2 regions of the Pseudactinotalea sp. genome follow, and region 1 is predicted to be linked to the other one. Evidence: riboswitches for the same ligand, from Rfam matches in the RefSeq annotation. Region 1 holds a riboswitch; the other holds the start of a gene.
The links. A riboswitch is a leader RNA that binds a small molecule or an ion and turns the genes downstream of it on or off. The one in region 1 is predicted to bind S-adenosylmethionine.
Positions count from the first base shown of each region.

Region 2: another riboswitch for S-adenosylmethionine. It lies ahead of ACOJSN_RS16670 (methylenetetrahydrofolate reductase); the one in region 1 lies ahead of ACOJSN_RS22320 (hypothetical protein).

Region 1 covers NZ_JBMDXJ010000494.1:22,334-30,189, forward strand. The annotation lists gene ACOJSN_RS22310 (hypothetical protein) at 1-328, shown strand, start outside; gene ACOJSN_RS22315 (hypothetical protein) at 325-2,136, shown strand; SAM riboswitch class IV at 2,205-2,318, shown strand; gene ACOJSN_RS22320 (hypothetical protein) at 2,627-3,643, shown strand; gene ACOJSN_RS22325 (glutamate-5-semialdehyde dehydrogenase) at 3,666-4,958, shown strand; gene ACOJSN_RS22330 (hypothetical protein) at 5,064-5,207, shown strand; gene nadD (nicotinate-nucleotide adenylyltransferase) at 5,247-5,903, shown strand; gene ACOJSN_RS22340 (hypothetical protein) at 5,900-7,042, shown strand; gene rsfS (ribosome silencing factor) at 7,056-7,472, shown strand; gene ACOJSN_RS22350 (histidine phosphatase family protein) at 7,469-7,856, shown strand, end outside.
Region 2 covers NZ_JBMDXJ010000364.1:17,615-25,470, forward strand. The annotation lists gene ACOJSN_RS16640 (LacI family DNA-binding transcriptional regulator) at 1-890, shown strand, start outside; gene ACOJSN_RS16645 (hypothetical protein) at 951-1,172, opposite strand; gene ACOJSN_RS16650 (MBL fold metallo-hydrolase) at 1,362-1,988, opposite strand; gene ACOJSN_RS16655 (S-(hydroxymethyl)mycothiol dehydrogenase) at 1,988-3,073, opposite strand; gene ACOJSN_RS16660 (carbon-nitrogen hydrolase family protein) at 3,371-4,354, shown strand; gene ACOJSN_RS16665 (protein-L-isoaspartate O-methyltransferase family protein) at 4,330-4,962, opposite strand; SAM riboswitch class I at 5,052-5,153, shown strand; gene ACOJSN_RS16670 (methylenetetrahydrofolate reductase) at 5,196-6,134, shown strand; partial or broken gene metE (5-methyltetrahydropteroyltriglutamate--homocysteine S-methyltransferase) at 6,237-7,856, shown strand, end outside.

The DNA of each region.
Region 1 (7,856 bases):
CGCCGTCGAGCTGGGTCTCCCGCTCGAGGTGGTGCTACCCGCTGAGGGATACCGCGAGAGCCTCGACGATGGTTTCGAGCCGGAGTTCGACCGGCTGCTCGCGGCGGCGCAGAGGGTGACGACGCTCGAGCACGCCGAGCCCGGACCCGCCGCCTACCTCGACGCGGGCCAGCGGATGCTGGCGCGGTCCGACATGCTGCTCGCCGTGTGGGACGGAGAGCCGGCGCGAGGGACCGGCGGCACGGCGGAGATCGTCGCGCATGCGAGGACGCAGGGGATCGACGTGCACGTGCTGTGGCCGGATGGTGCGAGGAGGCAGCGCGCATGAACGCGACGCCGAGACGACTGTTCGCGGCGGCGGGACTGGTGCTCGCTGCGCTGATGGCCTCGGCCGCGCCTGCGGCCGCAGCCGGGGACCCGCCCTTCGATCCGGGCGAGGACTGGACGATGACCACCTCACGTGACGTCCCGGAGACCGATGCGGCCCTCGAGTGCAGCACCGCCTCGGAGTGGACCTGGAATTCCGGCGACCGGGAGATGACGCTGCTCGCCGTGCCGTGCGAGAACGAGCGTGCCACCTCGGGGATGTACGAGTGGCTGGCGGTCGAGGGCGAGGTCGTCGGTGGCGTGTCGCAGGAAGGTGAGCTCGTCCTGTGGGCAGACGACGAGGTGATCCGCGCCTGGGGTGCCGACGGCCCCGGCGACGAGGGCGCGCTCGGGATCCTGCGCGTGACGTGCGCCGGCACCGGGCAGGACACCTGCGTGAGTGACACCGACGCGCTCGCACTCGCTGCGATCGAGGGTATGCCCGGCGGAGCCGACGGGGTGGACACTCCCGGCTTCACGCCCGAGGCGATCCTCCTCGCGATCCTCGTCCCGGTGTTCTTCGTCGCGATCGTGCTGGTCCCGGTCCGGCTGATCAGCGCTCTGGTACGGCCGCGGTACGCCAGCAGCTCGACCTCTCCGCGCTACCACGACGTGTCACGGATGGTCGCCAAGGCACGGTGGCTGCGCCGCATCCGACGGGTGGTGTGGTGGATCGTCGCTGTGCTGGCCCTCGTGGGGCTCACCGCCATCGCAACCCGTGACACGTCCACACTCTGGGGCCTGGCGCTGATGGCAGGCATTCCGGTGATCGTGGTGCTGATCGGCTACCGCACGTTCCTGCGGCCGAGCGTGGTCGAGCGAGGGCGGCGCAACGTGTCGGGTCAGGGCGCCGAGGCAGCGATCGGGACAACCCTGTCGGTGCTGTCGTACGCGTTGGTGGGCCTGCTCGTTCTCGCGTACGTGCTCCTGGCCATCTACGGGAACATGTCCGTGGGCTGGCCGTCACTCGACGGCGGCGATGTTCGTCGCATGGATCTGCCGTTGCTGCCGAGCATGCAGGCGGCGGTGCAGTCCTCGGGCGAGAACCTGGCACTGGTGGGGATGTTCGTCGCCATCCCCGCTCTGATCGTCATCGCGATGATCGACGGGCTGGGCCAGCGGCTGCGGTCGGCCTCGCTGGACGAGGCGCTCGCGCAGGACTCCCGCCCGCACTACCTGTACCTGCGCAGCTTCGACGAGGACACGCTGGGGCTGCCGGGGCAGCTGCGCAGCCGCGGCCTGATCGCGGTGCTGTCGATGCGGCGCAAGGTGCGGTTCGAGGAGGTGATGGTGCGGCAGCTGTCGGCGACGGGTCCGGTGATCGCTATCGCGCCGCCAGGGGCGAAGATGCCGCCGATCGGTGCCGCGCGGGCGAGCTTCAGCAACGACGAGTGGCAGGAGCACGTGACCCGCTATGCCGAGACCGCCCGTGCGGTGGTGCTCTCGGCGACGCCGGGGGAGATCCGCCAGGGCTACGGCTGGGAGCTCGACCTGATCGCGCACCGGATTCATCACCAGCGCGTGCTCGTGGTGCTCGGTCCGTGGCAGCTGAGCTCGTTGCGACGCCGATGGACGCAGTTCTGCATGGCGGTCTCCGCAGTGCCGTTCTTCGCACCGATCACGATGCCGTGGGTGCCTGACGGGATCCACGTCCTTGCGCACTCGACCCAGCGCGGTTGGCAGGGCTGGGGTGCGAAGCGCCGACTCGACTGGACCTACGCGTTCGCGATCGATCAGGCCACCCGTGAGTACATGTCGGACTGGAGCTGAGACGAACCGTCTCGACATGTGAATCGGGTAGTTGACTTCTCACCTACCCGTGACCTACCTTCTACGCAGGTCTTGAGCGTCAGCACCAAGCCCCGGCTTGCTGACCGGCAACCCTCCAGATGCGGTGGGGTGCCCCGGGTGACGACCTGGCTCTCACCATCAGGTGAGCGCAAGCGCACGCATCCCGCCAGTGGGAAGAAAGAAGGAAGCACGGACATGGCACAGGCCACGGTTCTCGGTTTCGCTCGCACGACGCGTTCGAACATGGGTACCTGCATGTGCATGTGTCTGTGCGTGAAGGCCTGATCCTCTCGATCGGCCAGCACACAGCAGGCACCTCGGGCCGTTCGCTGCCGGCATCTGCGCCGCAGCACCGCCCCTTCGGTTGCCGCCCTCGGTAGGAAACCCTCCCGACGTCGCCGCGTGACACGGCAGGACCCGGTGAGTGGCTACCGAGCAGTCCATCTCCACTGCTCACAAAGGCACCCTCATGACTTCTGCATCCATTCGTCCCACCTTCGTGGCCCTCGATCTCTCCGGCACCGGCGCTCCGCGCGCCTGGGCCGGTTCCGGCGACAGCGAGTCGGAGGCCTTCATCATGGGCCGGCTCGCCGGCCTCGCCTCGCTCGCCGACAAGGGCGGGGTCGACCTGATCGCGCTCGACTCCAGCTTCCGCCTCGGTAGCGGCCGCCGCCGGGACGACTGGCTCGACGGGGCACTGGCCGCCTCCCGGCTCGGCCGCCACACCGGTGCTCTCACGGTGGCCGCCTCTGTCCCGCTCGGCGTCACCGACGCCGCGCACGTAGCCAGCGCCGTGGGCAGCGTCCACAAGGCTACCGAGGGGCGCGCCGCCTGGCAGGTCGAGCGCGGCACCCGCCCGCTCTCGGCCCGTTCGGTCGACGCGGTGATCACCGCCCTCGGCGCTCCGCGCGTGAGCCGGCGCACCGGGCGCGACGTGAACGCGAAGGCGGCACAGGTGGTCGTGACCGTGCGCGAGCCGCTCGACCTCGAGCTCGCGGCCGCGCGTGCCGACATCGCCCGGATCAGGGTCGCCACGCTCGAGGAGGCGATCGCCTCGCGCGCAGCGATCCGGCAGGCCGCGGCGGAGTGGGGTCGTGCCGCCGACGACGTCCGGGTGCTCGTGGACGTCAGCACCGTGCTCGCGGCGGACGACGACGGCGCTCGCGCCCGGGCGGATCTCCTCACTGTTCTCGAGAACGAGAGCGAGCGCGAGGCAGACGCCTCGTTGCTCAGCTTCGTTGGCACCTCGGCCGGCTTCGCCGACCTCTGGCAGGAGTGGGTCGACGCGGGTGCCGCCGACGGCTTCACTGTGATCCCGGCGTCAGTCCCGACCGACGTGCTCGCCGTGGTGACGGAGGTGCTCGACGAGCTGACGGCGCGGGGTCTGCGCGCGCCCGTGGCCCGCCCGGCGGCGACGGCTCCTCGGGAGCCCGCCTCGGCGCGTCGCGCTGCGGCGCCCCGCCGTCGCGTCGCCGTGTCGGCCTGAGCGACGCCGGTAGCCTGGTGGCATGACCGCAGCTGAGGTTTCCCAGGCGTCCGACGTGGTCTCGGCGGTGCACGAGGTCGCCGGTCGCGCCAAGGTCGCTGCCCGATCGCTCGCGACCGCGACCCGTGCCACGAAGGACGCCGCGCTGCACGCGATGGCGGATGCGCTGCTGGCCCACCAGGCGCAGATCGTCGAGGCCAACGCGATCGACTGCGAGCGGGAGACTGCCGGCGGGATGGCGCCGTCGTTGGTGGACCGGTTGCGGCTCGACGCCGGGCGCGTGCATGCGATCTCCGAGGCGTTGCGCGAGCTCGCTGCGCTGCCCGACCCGGTCGGAGAGGTGATCCGGGGCGAACGGCTGCCCAACGGGCTCTCGGTGCGCCAGGTCAGGGTGCCGATGGGCGTGGTCGGGATGATCTACGAGGCTCGGCCCAACGTGACCGTGGACGCAGCGGGCCTGGCGCTGAAGTCGGGTAACGCCGTCGTGCTTCGCGGCGGCTCGGCAGCGGCCGAGTCCAACGAGGCGATCGTGGCCGTGCTGCAGGAGGCGCTCGAAGGAGTCGGGCTGCCACGCGACCTCGTGACCTCCATCGACGCCCACGGGCGCGCTGGTGCGCAGGCGCTGATGCAGGCCCGCGGGCTCGTGGATGTGCTGGTGCCACGCGGTGGTGCCGATCTGATCCAGACCGTGGTCCGCACCTCGACCGTGCCGGTGATCGAGACCGGCGTGGGGAACTGCCACGTGTACGTGGACGCGAGCGCCGACGTGGCGCAGGCGGTCGCGATCGTGCTGAACTCCAAGACGCAGCGCACCGGCGTGTGCAACGCGGCGGAGACGCTTCTGGTACACGCCGATGCCGCACCTCAGGTGCTGCCTGCTGTCCTCGCTGCGCTGCATTCCTCGGGTGTGGTGTTGCACACCGATGACGCTGCTGCTGCGCACGCGCCGGAGGGCGCCGAGGTGGTCGCGGCGACCGAGGAGGACTGGCGCACCGAGTACCTGTCGATGGATCTGGCGGTGCGGGTGGTCGGGAGTCTCGACGAGGCGCTCGAGCACATCCGGACCTACAGCTCGGGCCACACGGAAGCGATCCTCACGCGCGATACTGCGGCGGTTCGGCGGTTCACCACCGAGCTGGACTCGGCCGCGATCATGGTCAACGCTTCCACACGGTTCACCGACGGCGGCCAGCTCGGACTCGGCGCCGAGATCGGGATCTCGACGCAGAAGTTGCACGCCCGGGGTCCGATGGGGCTGGCCGAACTCACCACGTCGACATGGATCGTGGAGGGTGACGGCCACGTCCGGAGCTGACACGCACCACGCCACAGCCCATGGACGGCCCGGACCCTGAGGTGGTCGTGCCAGAATGCTCGGGTCCCGACACGAAAGAGGTTGACGCTGATGAGGAGTTCCCTGGTGGGCTTCGCCGCCGAGGGCAGTCAGAGCTTTGGTGAGCTGATGCCGATCGGCTACGGCATCGTCGCGCTGGTCATCCTGCTCGCCCTGCTGATCGTCACGTTCGCCTTTCGTAGCATCGGCACGCGGCACCGCGATCACTGACATGACGCCTCACCCCTGCGGCAGCGGGGTGACCGCCCGATGATCGCTGCCTCCTCCGCACCAGCGCGGATCGGGATCATGGGTGGCACCTTCGACCCCATCCACCACGGTCACCTCGTGGCGGCCAGCGAGGTCGCCTCGGTGTTCTCGCTCGACGAGGTGCTGTTCGTCCCCACCGGCGAGCAACCGTTCAAGTCGGACCGCGAGGTCACGGTCGCTGAGCACCGGTACCTGATGTCGGTGATCGCCACGGCGTCGAACCCCCGGTTCTCGGTGTCGCGCGTGGACATCGACCGACCCGGAGTCACCTACACGATCGACACGTTGCGGGAGCTGCGAGCCCAGCTGCCGCAGGCCGAGCTGTTCTTCATCACCGGTGCCGACGCGCTCAGCCAGATCTTGCAGTGGAAGGACGTCGACGAGCTCTGGGACCTCGCCCACTTCGTGGGGGTGACGCGGCCTGACCACGAGATGGACACCTCGGAGCTGCCGGCAGGGGAGTACTCGCTGCTCGAGATCCCCGCAATGGCGATCTCCTCGACCGACTGCCGCGCGCGGGTGATCGCGGACAAGCCGGTGTGGTACCTCGTCCCGGACGGTGTGGTGCAGTACATCGGCAAGCACCGTCTGTACCGTGATCCGGAGACGTTCACGATCGGTGGTCGTGACCGCACGGTTGGTGGTGATGCTGCATGAGTGAGGACGAACAGAACGTGGGGGCGCGTCGGCGCCGCCGCGAGGCCGAGCGTGCCGCTCGGGAGGCCGCCGCGCAGCGTCCGCTTACGCGGCGGGAGATCCGCGCCCGGGAGGCGGCGCTGGAGACCGGCGCGATCGAGATCGACGAGACCGGCGAGGTGCGGGTGATCGCGGACCCGCCGCCCGAGCCGACCACAGCGGCAACCGGGCCCGACGGACCGGGTGAGCCACCGCCGTCGGAGATCACCGACACCTCCGGCTTGACCCGACGTCAGCTGCGCGAGCTCCGCGAACGCCAGGAGGCGGCGTCTGCGACCTCGGCTGCGGAGCCGACCCCGGCCCGCGGCGTGCCGACGCCGCCTGAGCGGGTGTCGGTCAAGGCGGAGCCGGCCCAGCCCGAACCCGCCGAGCCTGAGCCGAGTACGCCTGAAGCCAGCCGGCCCGAGCCGAAGCAGGCGCCGCCGATGCGGCGCCCGGTCGTGCGGCCGCCCGCCAGCACCGGTGCGATCCGCAGCCTGGCGGAGGACGGCACCGGTTTGACGCCGGTGGTCCGTGACGAGCCGCCGCAGCCCAAGGACGACCCGGCCTCGACCGGTGCACTGAGCGCCGTCGACGGCGAGGGCGGCATCGACGTGACCGAGGTGGCAGCGCCCGGACCGCTGCCGAGCACGCGGCGATCGCTGCGGGTCGCCGCGGACCATCCTGCGGGGGAGCGGAGTGAGAGTGCTGAGCCGTCGCTCGATGAGCTGATCGCGGGTGAGACCGACAAGCCCGAGCCGTTCGACGCACGACCGAGCTGGGCCGAACTGCCCCCGCCGACGCCGTCCGGGCCGATTGCCGGCTTGCCGGCCCCGGCGCCGGCGCCGGAGGGCGAGACCGAGGTGATTGCCGCCGAGGCGCTGAGAGCCGCGGAGCCCGCGCCGGCTCCGTCCGCACGGGACGAGCGTGACGACGACGAGGACGACGAGGACGAGGACGAGCACCGAACCCCGATCTGGCTCACGCTCCTGATGGTCCTGGTGCTGGTGGTCATCGGTATCGTGCTGGGTCTGCTGGTGTGGCGGCTAGTCCAGGGTGACGACGCGGCGGCCGGCGCCGCGATGGCAAGCCTGGGAGGTCTGAGGGAGTGGTTGATGTGACGGAGAGGACTGCGTGAGCGCGGCGGAGCGTGCGATCGAGCTGGCTGTCGTAGCCGCTCGTGCTGCGGCCGACAAGAAGGCGCGGGAGCTGATCGCGCTGGACGTGTCCGAGCGGCTCGTGCTGACCGACGTGTTCCTGGTGACCTCGGGGGCGAGCGAGCGGCAGGTGGGCGCGATCGTCGACGGCGTGGAGGAAGCGATGCACGCCGCGGGCGTGAAGGCGTTGCGCAAGGAGGGCGTGGGCGAGGGCCGGTGGGTGCTGCTCGACTACGGCGACATCGTGGTGCACGTGCAGCACGACGAGGACCGCGAGTTCTACGCGCTGGAGCGCCTGTGGAAGGACTGCCCGGTGGTTCCTCTGCCTGAGGATGCCACGAGCACTGACGGCTCTGACGAGACCGACCCAGGCGCCGGGGTCGAGCGCGCGTGAGCGCCGGCACGGTCGTGCTGATGCGGCACGGCCAGACCCCGTGGAACCTTGCCCGCCGGTTGCAGGGGCAGGCTGACATCGACCTCGACGACGTGGGGGTGGCGCAGGCCGAACGAGCCGCCGGCCCGGTGGCCCGGTTGCGGCCGGCGGCGATCGTGGCGTCGGACCTCGTGCGTGCCAGGCGTACCGCCGAGGCCGTCGCGGAGATCACAGGCCTCGCGGTGGTCACGGACGAGCGACTGCGTGAGCGTGCCTTCGGCACGTGGGAGGGCCTCAACCACACGGAGATCGAGGGCGGCTGGCCGGCCGAGTACGAGATCTGGGGGCGTGGCGAGCAGCCGGAGGGCATCGGCATGGAGGACCGCGGCGAGGTCGGTAGCCGGG
Region 2 (7,856 bases), on a different contig from region 1:
TCAAGCAGACCGGCTACCGGGTCAACCAGCACGCGCGCAGCCTTGCGACAGGGCGTGCGAACTCGCTGGCGTTCCTGCTGACCGAGCCACAGCAGCTGCTCTTCTCGGACCCGACCTTCGCGCGGCTGCTGCGCGGTGCAGCCGACGCGCTGGCCAAGCAGGGGCAGACGCTCATCATGCTGGTCGCCGGCACGGCGGCCGAGCGTGAGCACGTGATGTCCTACCTCACCGCGGGCCACGTCGACGGCGTGCTGCTGATCTCCTCGCACGAGAACGAACCGTTGGTCGAGCGGCTGCTCGGCGAGCGGATCCCGGTGGTCGCGTGCGGGATCCCGCTCGGGCACGCCCGCGATGTCGCGTGGGTGTCGGTCGACGAGGAGCACGCGGCGCGCACGATGGTGGCGCACCTGCGTGTGTCCGGCCGCTCCCGCATCGCCACGATCGCCGGCCCGCTCGACACCCCCGGTGGGCGCTACCGGCTCGACGGCTACCGCGCCGAGGTCACCGAACTGGGGCTGGGGGAGGAGCTGATCGGTTACGGCGATTACTCGTCGGGCTCGGGTGAGCGGGCGATGGCGGACCTGCTGGAACGGGCACCGGACCTCGATGCCGTGTTCGCCGCGAACGACCTGATGGCAGTCGGGGCGCTCCGGGCGCTGCGAGTGGCGGGGCGGCGGGTGCCCGAGGACGTCGCTGTCGGTGGCTTCGACGACTCCGGCCCGGCGGCCGAGGCCTCGCCGCCGCTCACGACCATGCGCCAGCCCTTCGAGGCGATCAGCGCCGAGATGGTCTCGATGCTCCTCGGCATGGTCGACGGCGGCCGGCCCAAGTTCGTGACGATGCCCGCCGAGCTGGTGGTCCGAGAGAGCACGGACGGTGCAGGCGGGTAGAGGCCCTCTACGACGTACCGCTGGCCGCGCGATGTGCACGCACGCCGCCCTCGAGGGTGCTCACAGATTCAGGGTGGCTCCGCGCATCAGACGCTGGCTCTCCAGATAGCTCAAGGTCGACCGTTCGATGGTGCCGCAACGCTCCGCGACCGCCACGAGAGCGTCCGGAGATCCGGACTGCGGCTCCTCGACCATGACCAGCTCACCCAGCCGCAGCAGATGGAAGGTCGGAACGAGCAGTGCGATGCCGAACAGGGCGATCAGGCCGAACACCACCAGCATGAATCCGGGGTGTGGGAGACGAGCGTCCACACGATGCCACCGATGCCGACGATCAGCATCGGAGCGACATTGAACAGGACGTTCTTCCTGCGCGCGAGTTCAACCGACTCGCGTCCTCCCAGGCGCCCAGATGTGCGGCGGTTGCCATCCCCCTTGCCCGCGAGGTCACGGTGAGGCTGCGCAACAGAATCAGTGACCCCGGTCGATCCACTCCTGCCGGTGCGGAGCCTCGTCGCCGATCCTGGTGTCATCGCCGTGTCCGGTGTGGACCACGGTCTCGGGCGGCAGGCTGAGCAGCCTGTCCGTGATCGAGTCCACGATCGTGGGGAAGTCGGAGTACGAGCGGCCGGTCGCGCCGGGGCCGCCGTTGAACAGCGTGTCCCCGCTGAACACCCGGCCCAGCGCGGGAAGGTAGAAGCACACCGCGCCAGGGCTGTGGCCTGGCGTGTGCAGCACCACCAGCTCCTCGCCGCCCACGGCGAACCGCTGGCCGTTCGTCAGGTCACCATCGGGCGCGCCATCGTGCACCACGTCCCACAGCATCCGGTCCTCGGGGTGCAGCCACACCTCGGACTCAGTGGTGTCCGCGAGCTCACGAGCGGCGCCGATGTGGTCGTCGTGGCCGTGCGTGAGCAGGATCGCGACGACGTCCCGGTCGCCCACCGCAGCCAGGATCGGTGTCGCGTCGTGAGCGGCGTCGATGATGACGCACTCACTCTCGTCGCCGACCACCCACACGTTGTTGTCCACATCCCAGGTCCCGCCGTCGAGCGAGAAGGTGCCCGAGGTGACGATGCGTTCGACTCGAAGGGTCATCAGATCATCACGACCGATCGCAGCACCGCGCCGTCATGCATCTTCGTGAAGGCCGCCTCGACGTCGTCGATCCCGATCTTCTCGGACACGAACGCCTCCAGTGGCAGGCGACCCTGCAGGTCCAGATCGATCAGCATCGGGAAGTCGCGGCTCGGCAGGCAGTCGCCGTACCAGGACGACTTCAGCGAGCCGCCGCGGCCGAACACGTCGAGCAATGGGAGCTCGATCTTCATGGTCGGGTTGGGCACGCCCACCAGCACCACGGTGCCGGCCAGGTCGCGGGCGTAGAAAGCCTGCTCGTAGGTCGTCGGGATGCCGACGGCGTCGATCACCACGTCCGCCCCGTTGCCCTCGGTCAGGGCCTGGATCGCCTCGACCGGGTCGGTGGCGCCCGAGTTGATTGTGTGGGTGGCGCCCATGTCCTTGGCCCACTCGAGCTTCGTGTCGTCGAGGTCGACGGCGATGATCTTCGCCGCGCCCGCGAGTCGCGCGCCCATGATGGCGGCGTCGCCGACGCCGCCGCAGCCGAAGACAGCCACGCTGTCGCCGCGGCCCACGCCGCCGGTGTTGATGGCCGCGCCGATGCCGGCCATCACGCCGCAGCCGAGCAGCCCCGCGACCTCGGGCGCCGCCGCGGAGTCCACTTTGGTGCACTGACCCTGGTGGACCAGGGTCTTCTCGATGAAGGCCCCGATGCCGAGAGCGGGGGAGAGCTCGGTGCCGTCCTCGAGCGTCATCTTCTGTGTGGCGTTGTGCGTGTTGAAGCAGTACCAGGGGCGTCCGCGCAGACAGGCGCGGCACTGGCCGCACACTGCCCTCCAGTTGAGGATCACGTAGTCGCCCACCGCGACATCGGTGACGCCCTCGCCGATCTCCTCGACCACGCCTGCGGCCTCGTGCCCGAGCAGGAAGGGGAACTCGTCGTTGATGCCGCCGTCGCGGTAGTGAAGGTCGGTGTGGCAGACACCGCACGCCTGTACCTTGACGATCACCTCGCCGGGACCCGGGTCCGGCACCACGATCGGCACCACCTCGACCGGGGCATCCTTGGCGCGGGCGATGACGCCCTGGACAGTCTGTGGCATGGCGGCAGCTCCTGTGCTGTCTCGGGAACTCGACAGTCGCCAACCTAGCCGAGAAGCCTGCGCCGCGGTTCGCCGACCGACCACGGGTTGTCGGTGCCATCGGGTACCGTCGCTCATCACGGCGTGTCCTCCGCCGAACCCCGATCGGTCCGTCCCCAGCACGGCCCACCGTCAAACCCCCGTGGTCGGCGATGTCGGGGCAAAGGGACTCCAGTCTCAGGTCGATGGTCAGTCCGTGAACCGAGCGTCTGACGTCGAGATGTCGCTGGGGGACCAGACGCCAGCGCAGGAGTCCGGATGACAGCCAACCGCGCCTTCAAGAAGCGCGTCCGAGCTCGCGCGGCCCAGACCGGCGAGTCCTACACCGCTGCCCTCCGGCACATCCGATCCGAAACAGGAGCGACTGTGCCCACCACCCCACCCGACCTCACCCCGACGCTGCGCCTCGCCGTCGGCCAGACCACGCCGCTCACCGACCCGGGTGACGTCGCCGCGATGCGCGCTCGCGGTGCCGAGATCCGCGATCTCATGCAACGAGCGCACGACGGCGGCGCTCGCCTTCTCCATCTGCCGGAAGCCGCGTTGTGCTTCCCGTCGAAGACGCTCCTCTCGAGCGTTCCCGGCGAGGTCGCCGAGTCCGACTGGACCCGGTTCGCCTGGGACGCTCACGACACGGAGATCCAGGCGATCCGCATCCATGCGGGCCGCCTGGGCCTGTGGACCGTGGTCGGTGCGCCGACCTATCTGCCCGGCCGGCCGCCGTCGGGCAGGCCGCGGCTGAGCACACTCGTGATCGACCCGAGCGGCACGCTCGCAGCCCGCTACGACGAACGGCTGCTCTCGCGCACCAAGCAGACCTACATGTACGAGGCGGGTTCGGCCGGCGTCACGTTCGCCATCCACGGGCTGACCTTCGGGTGCCTCAGCGGTCTCGAAGGCTTGTTCGGGGACGTCTTCAGCGACTACGAGGCCGAGGGCGTCGACTGTGCGCTCTACTCGACCGCCGGGCCCTCGGACCCGGGCGCGGAGGACTCGCTCGCGTCGTCGGCCGTGGTCGCGGCGCGGCAGAACGGCCTCTGGGTCAGCTACGCCGTGCACGCGGACAAGGCTCCCGATGCGCCCGCCGGCATCTCCTCACCCGAGGGCCGTTGGGTGTCTCGCTGCCCCGAGGAGGCGAGACCGGCCGTGACCTTCGCGGACATCCAGCCGCGCCCCGAGGGCGGGCCACGTGAGTGGCGCCGCTCGATGCTGCAGGCTCATCGCAACGGCACGAACCGGTAGCTTCCGTGCTCGGTGACCTCGTCGGCGCCGCCGGCGCGCTCGACGAGTGTCATCGTGCCGCAGACCGGGAGCACCATCCGGGCGTCGTCGGCGAGCTGCTCGAGCAGGTCGGCGGGGATCTCGCGCGCTTCCGCCGACACGAGGATCCTGTTGTACGGTCCGTGCTCGGGGAGCCCGACGGCGTCCGGCCGGGCCTGCTCGATGCTCGCCCAGGGCCATGGGCCCTGGGTGAGATTGGTGGCGCCCCACGCCACGAGATCGGGTTCGATCTCCACGCCCCGCACACGCCCGTGCGGGCCGACCAGCTCGGCGAGCAGCGCCGTCGTCCATCCCGAGCCAGAGCCGACGTCGAGAACGCGCTGACCAGGCTGGACCTCGAGCAGCGCGAGCATGTCGCGCACGGTGCGCGGCTGCGAGCAGGTCTGCTCGTGCCCGATGAGGATCGGGCCGTCGTGGCTGGCGCGCTCCCGTGCACCCTCGGGCAGGAACCACGCGCGAGGAGCGGCACTGAACACGGCGTCGAAGCGGTCGCTCGTTCCCTCTGGTCGCGCACCGACGCTCGCTCCGGTCTCCGCTCCGCTGCGGTCCTCACTCCCTGCTGCGCTCACCTCTCCGAGTCAAACACTCCGCGTCCCACCATGTGGTCCGAATCGTGAGCGCGCGTGACCACGGGGCGGTCATCTCCTAGGGTGGCGGCATCCCATCCAGAGCGGTTGAGAGTCCTGGCTCGTCGACACCGCAGCAACCCCCAGTGGCAGGCCTGCCGAGGGAAGGGTGCTAACGCCAGGATCGATGGAGTTCCCATGGCCACCCCTGTCTGTCCCGTCCGCGAGGACACCCCATGAGCACGGCTAGCCTCTTCTCCGTGCCCGCCGCGAGCCCGACGATCTCGTTCGAGCTGTACCCGCCGCGCACCCCGAAGGGTGCGCAGAGCCTGCCTGCCACCGTGGCGCGGCTCGCATCCGTGCGGCCCGACTTCTTTTCCGTGACCTACGGCGCGAGCGGGCGCACACGCGAGACATCGGGCGCCTTGCTGGCGCACATCATCGAGCGGACCGACGTCGCCCCGATCGCGCACCTCACCTGCGTGGGCGCCTCGGAGGCCGAGCTCGACGAGGTCGTTACCGACCTGATCCGCATCGGGGTGCGTGACTTCCTCGCACTGCGCGGCGACCCGCCCGAGGGCGAGCCCGACTGGCGGCCGCACCCCGAGGGCTTCACCTCTGCGAGCGAGCTGGTGCACCTGCTTCGACGGGTGGAGGCCCGCGAGCTCGCCGGTACCGCCGATACCGCCAGCCCGCTGAGCATCTCGGTGGCCGCCTACCCCGGCGGCAGCTACGACGCCGCGGGTAGTCCCGTGGTCGAGCCCCACACGATCCAGGCGCTGCTGGCCAAGCAGAACGCCGGCGCCGACTACGCCATCACACAGGTCTTCTTCGACCCCGCCTGCTACGGCACGTTCGTGCAGACCGCTCGCGAGGCGGGCGTGCACATCCCGATCGTGCCCGGCATCATCCCGCTGACCGACCCCCGGCGACTCCGCCGGCTGGAGTCGCTCACCGGGGTGCCGGTGCCGCCGACGCTGCTCCAGCACCTCGAGGGCGCTGCTGATCCCGACGATCAGTACGCCCGTGGTCTCGCCGCCGGTGCCGACCTCGTGCACGGCGTGCTCGAAGCCGGCGCCCCCGGCCTGCACGTCTACACCTTCAACTCCTCCGGCCCCGCCCTGGACCTCCTCGCCGCCGCCGGACTCCGCCCGGCGCCCGCCGAGCAGCACTGACTCCCGCGCCCTACGCCCACCGAACCGCCGAACAGGGGGTTTCGTTCGGTATGGGCTGCCTTTCCGCACAGAACACCCTGTTCGACCCCCAGGAGAACCTCCATGTCCCGTCCTTTTCCCGCCGCCACCGTTCTTGGGTACCCCCGGATCGGCCCCCGCCGTGAGCTGAAGCGCGCGGTCGAGGCCTTCTGGGCGGGGCGCACCGACGCCGACGCCCTGCTCGCCACCGCCGCCGACCTTCGCCGCTGCACCCGCACCCGCCTCGCCGAACTCGGGCTGCCCACCGACGACGCCTCGATCCCGAGCGACTTCACCTTCTACGACCAGGTCTGGTCGGTCGCCGCTCAGATCGGCGCGATCCCGGCGCGGTTCTCGCACCTGCGCACCAAGCATGACGGCGCCCTGGGCTCGCTCGATATTGCCGGTCACTTCACCGTGGCCCGCGGCGAGGGTGACCTCGCACCGCTCGAGATGACCAAGTGGTTCGACTCCAACTACCACTACCTCGTGCCCGAGATCGGTCCGGACACCGACTTCCGCCTCGTCGAGCAGGCGAGCGTCCGCTACTTCGCCGAGGCCCTCGCCGACGGCGTGCTCACGCGGCCCGTGCTCGTCGGCCCCGTCACCTTCCTGCTGCTGTCGAAGGCCGCCGACGGCGCACCCGAGGGCTTCGACCCGCTGTCTCGCCTCGACGACGTGGTCGCCGTCTACGCCGAGCTTCTCGCGGCGTTCGCGCAGGCCGGCGCCACCTGGGTGCAGCTCGACGAGCCGGCGCTCGTCTCCGACACCTGGGACACCCCGCGCGAGGAGGTCAAGGCCGCGGTACGCCGTGCCTACTCAGCGCTGACCGCACCGTCGGTGGACGGCGGCCGGCCGGCTCTGTTCGTCGCGGCGCCGTACAACCGGATCGGTTGTGCGATCCGCGATCTCGCCGCCAGCGGCGTCGAAGCGGTCGGGATCGACCTGGTGCGGGGCGAGTCGCCGGACCCGGACGTCGATGGCATCGGCGACGTGACCCTGGTCGCCGGCGTCGTGGACGGGCACAACATCTGGCGCACCGACCTCGACGTCGCGAGCGCGAAGATCGCCGGGCTCGCCGACGTGGGCGCTGCCCGCGTCACGGTCTCCACCTCCACCTCGCTGCTGCACGTCCCGCACACCACCACCGACGAGCCCGACCTGCCCGCCGACCTACTCAGCTGGCTCGCGTTCGCCGACGAGAAGGTCGGCGAGGTGCTCGCCCTCGCCGCAGGTGAGCCGAACGAGCCCGAGGCGTTCGCGACCAACCGGGCAGCCGTGACCAGCAGAAGGGACGCCGTCGGAGTCTCGATCCCCGCGGTGCGCGAGCGCACCGCGGCACTGACCGAGCAGGACTTCACCCGATCCGACTACGCGACCCGGGTCGCTGCGCAGGACGCCGTGCTCGACCTGCCGGCGCTCCCGACCACCACGATCGGCTCGTTCCCGCAGACCACCGACCTGCGCGTGGCGCGGGCGCAGCTGCGCAAGGGGGAGATCGACCAGGCGGCGTACACCGAGGCGATGAAGGCCGAGATCCGGTCGGTGATCGAGCTGCAGGAGCGACTCGGCCTTGACGTGCTCGTGCACGGTGAGCCCGAGCGCAACGACATGGTGCAGTACTTCGCCGAGCACCTCGACGGGTTCGCGGTGACGCAGAACGGCTGGGTGCAGTCGTACGGCTCGCGGTGCACACGCCCCTCG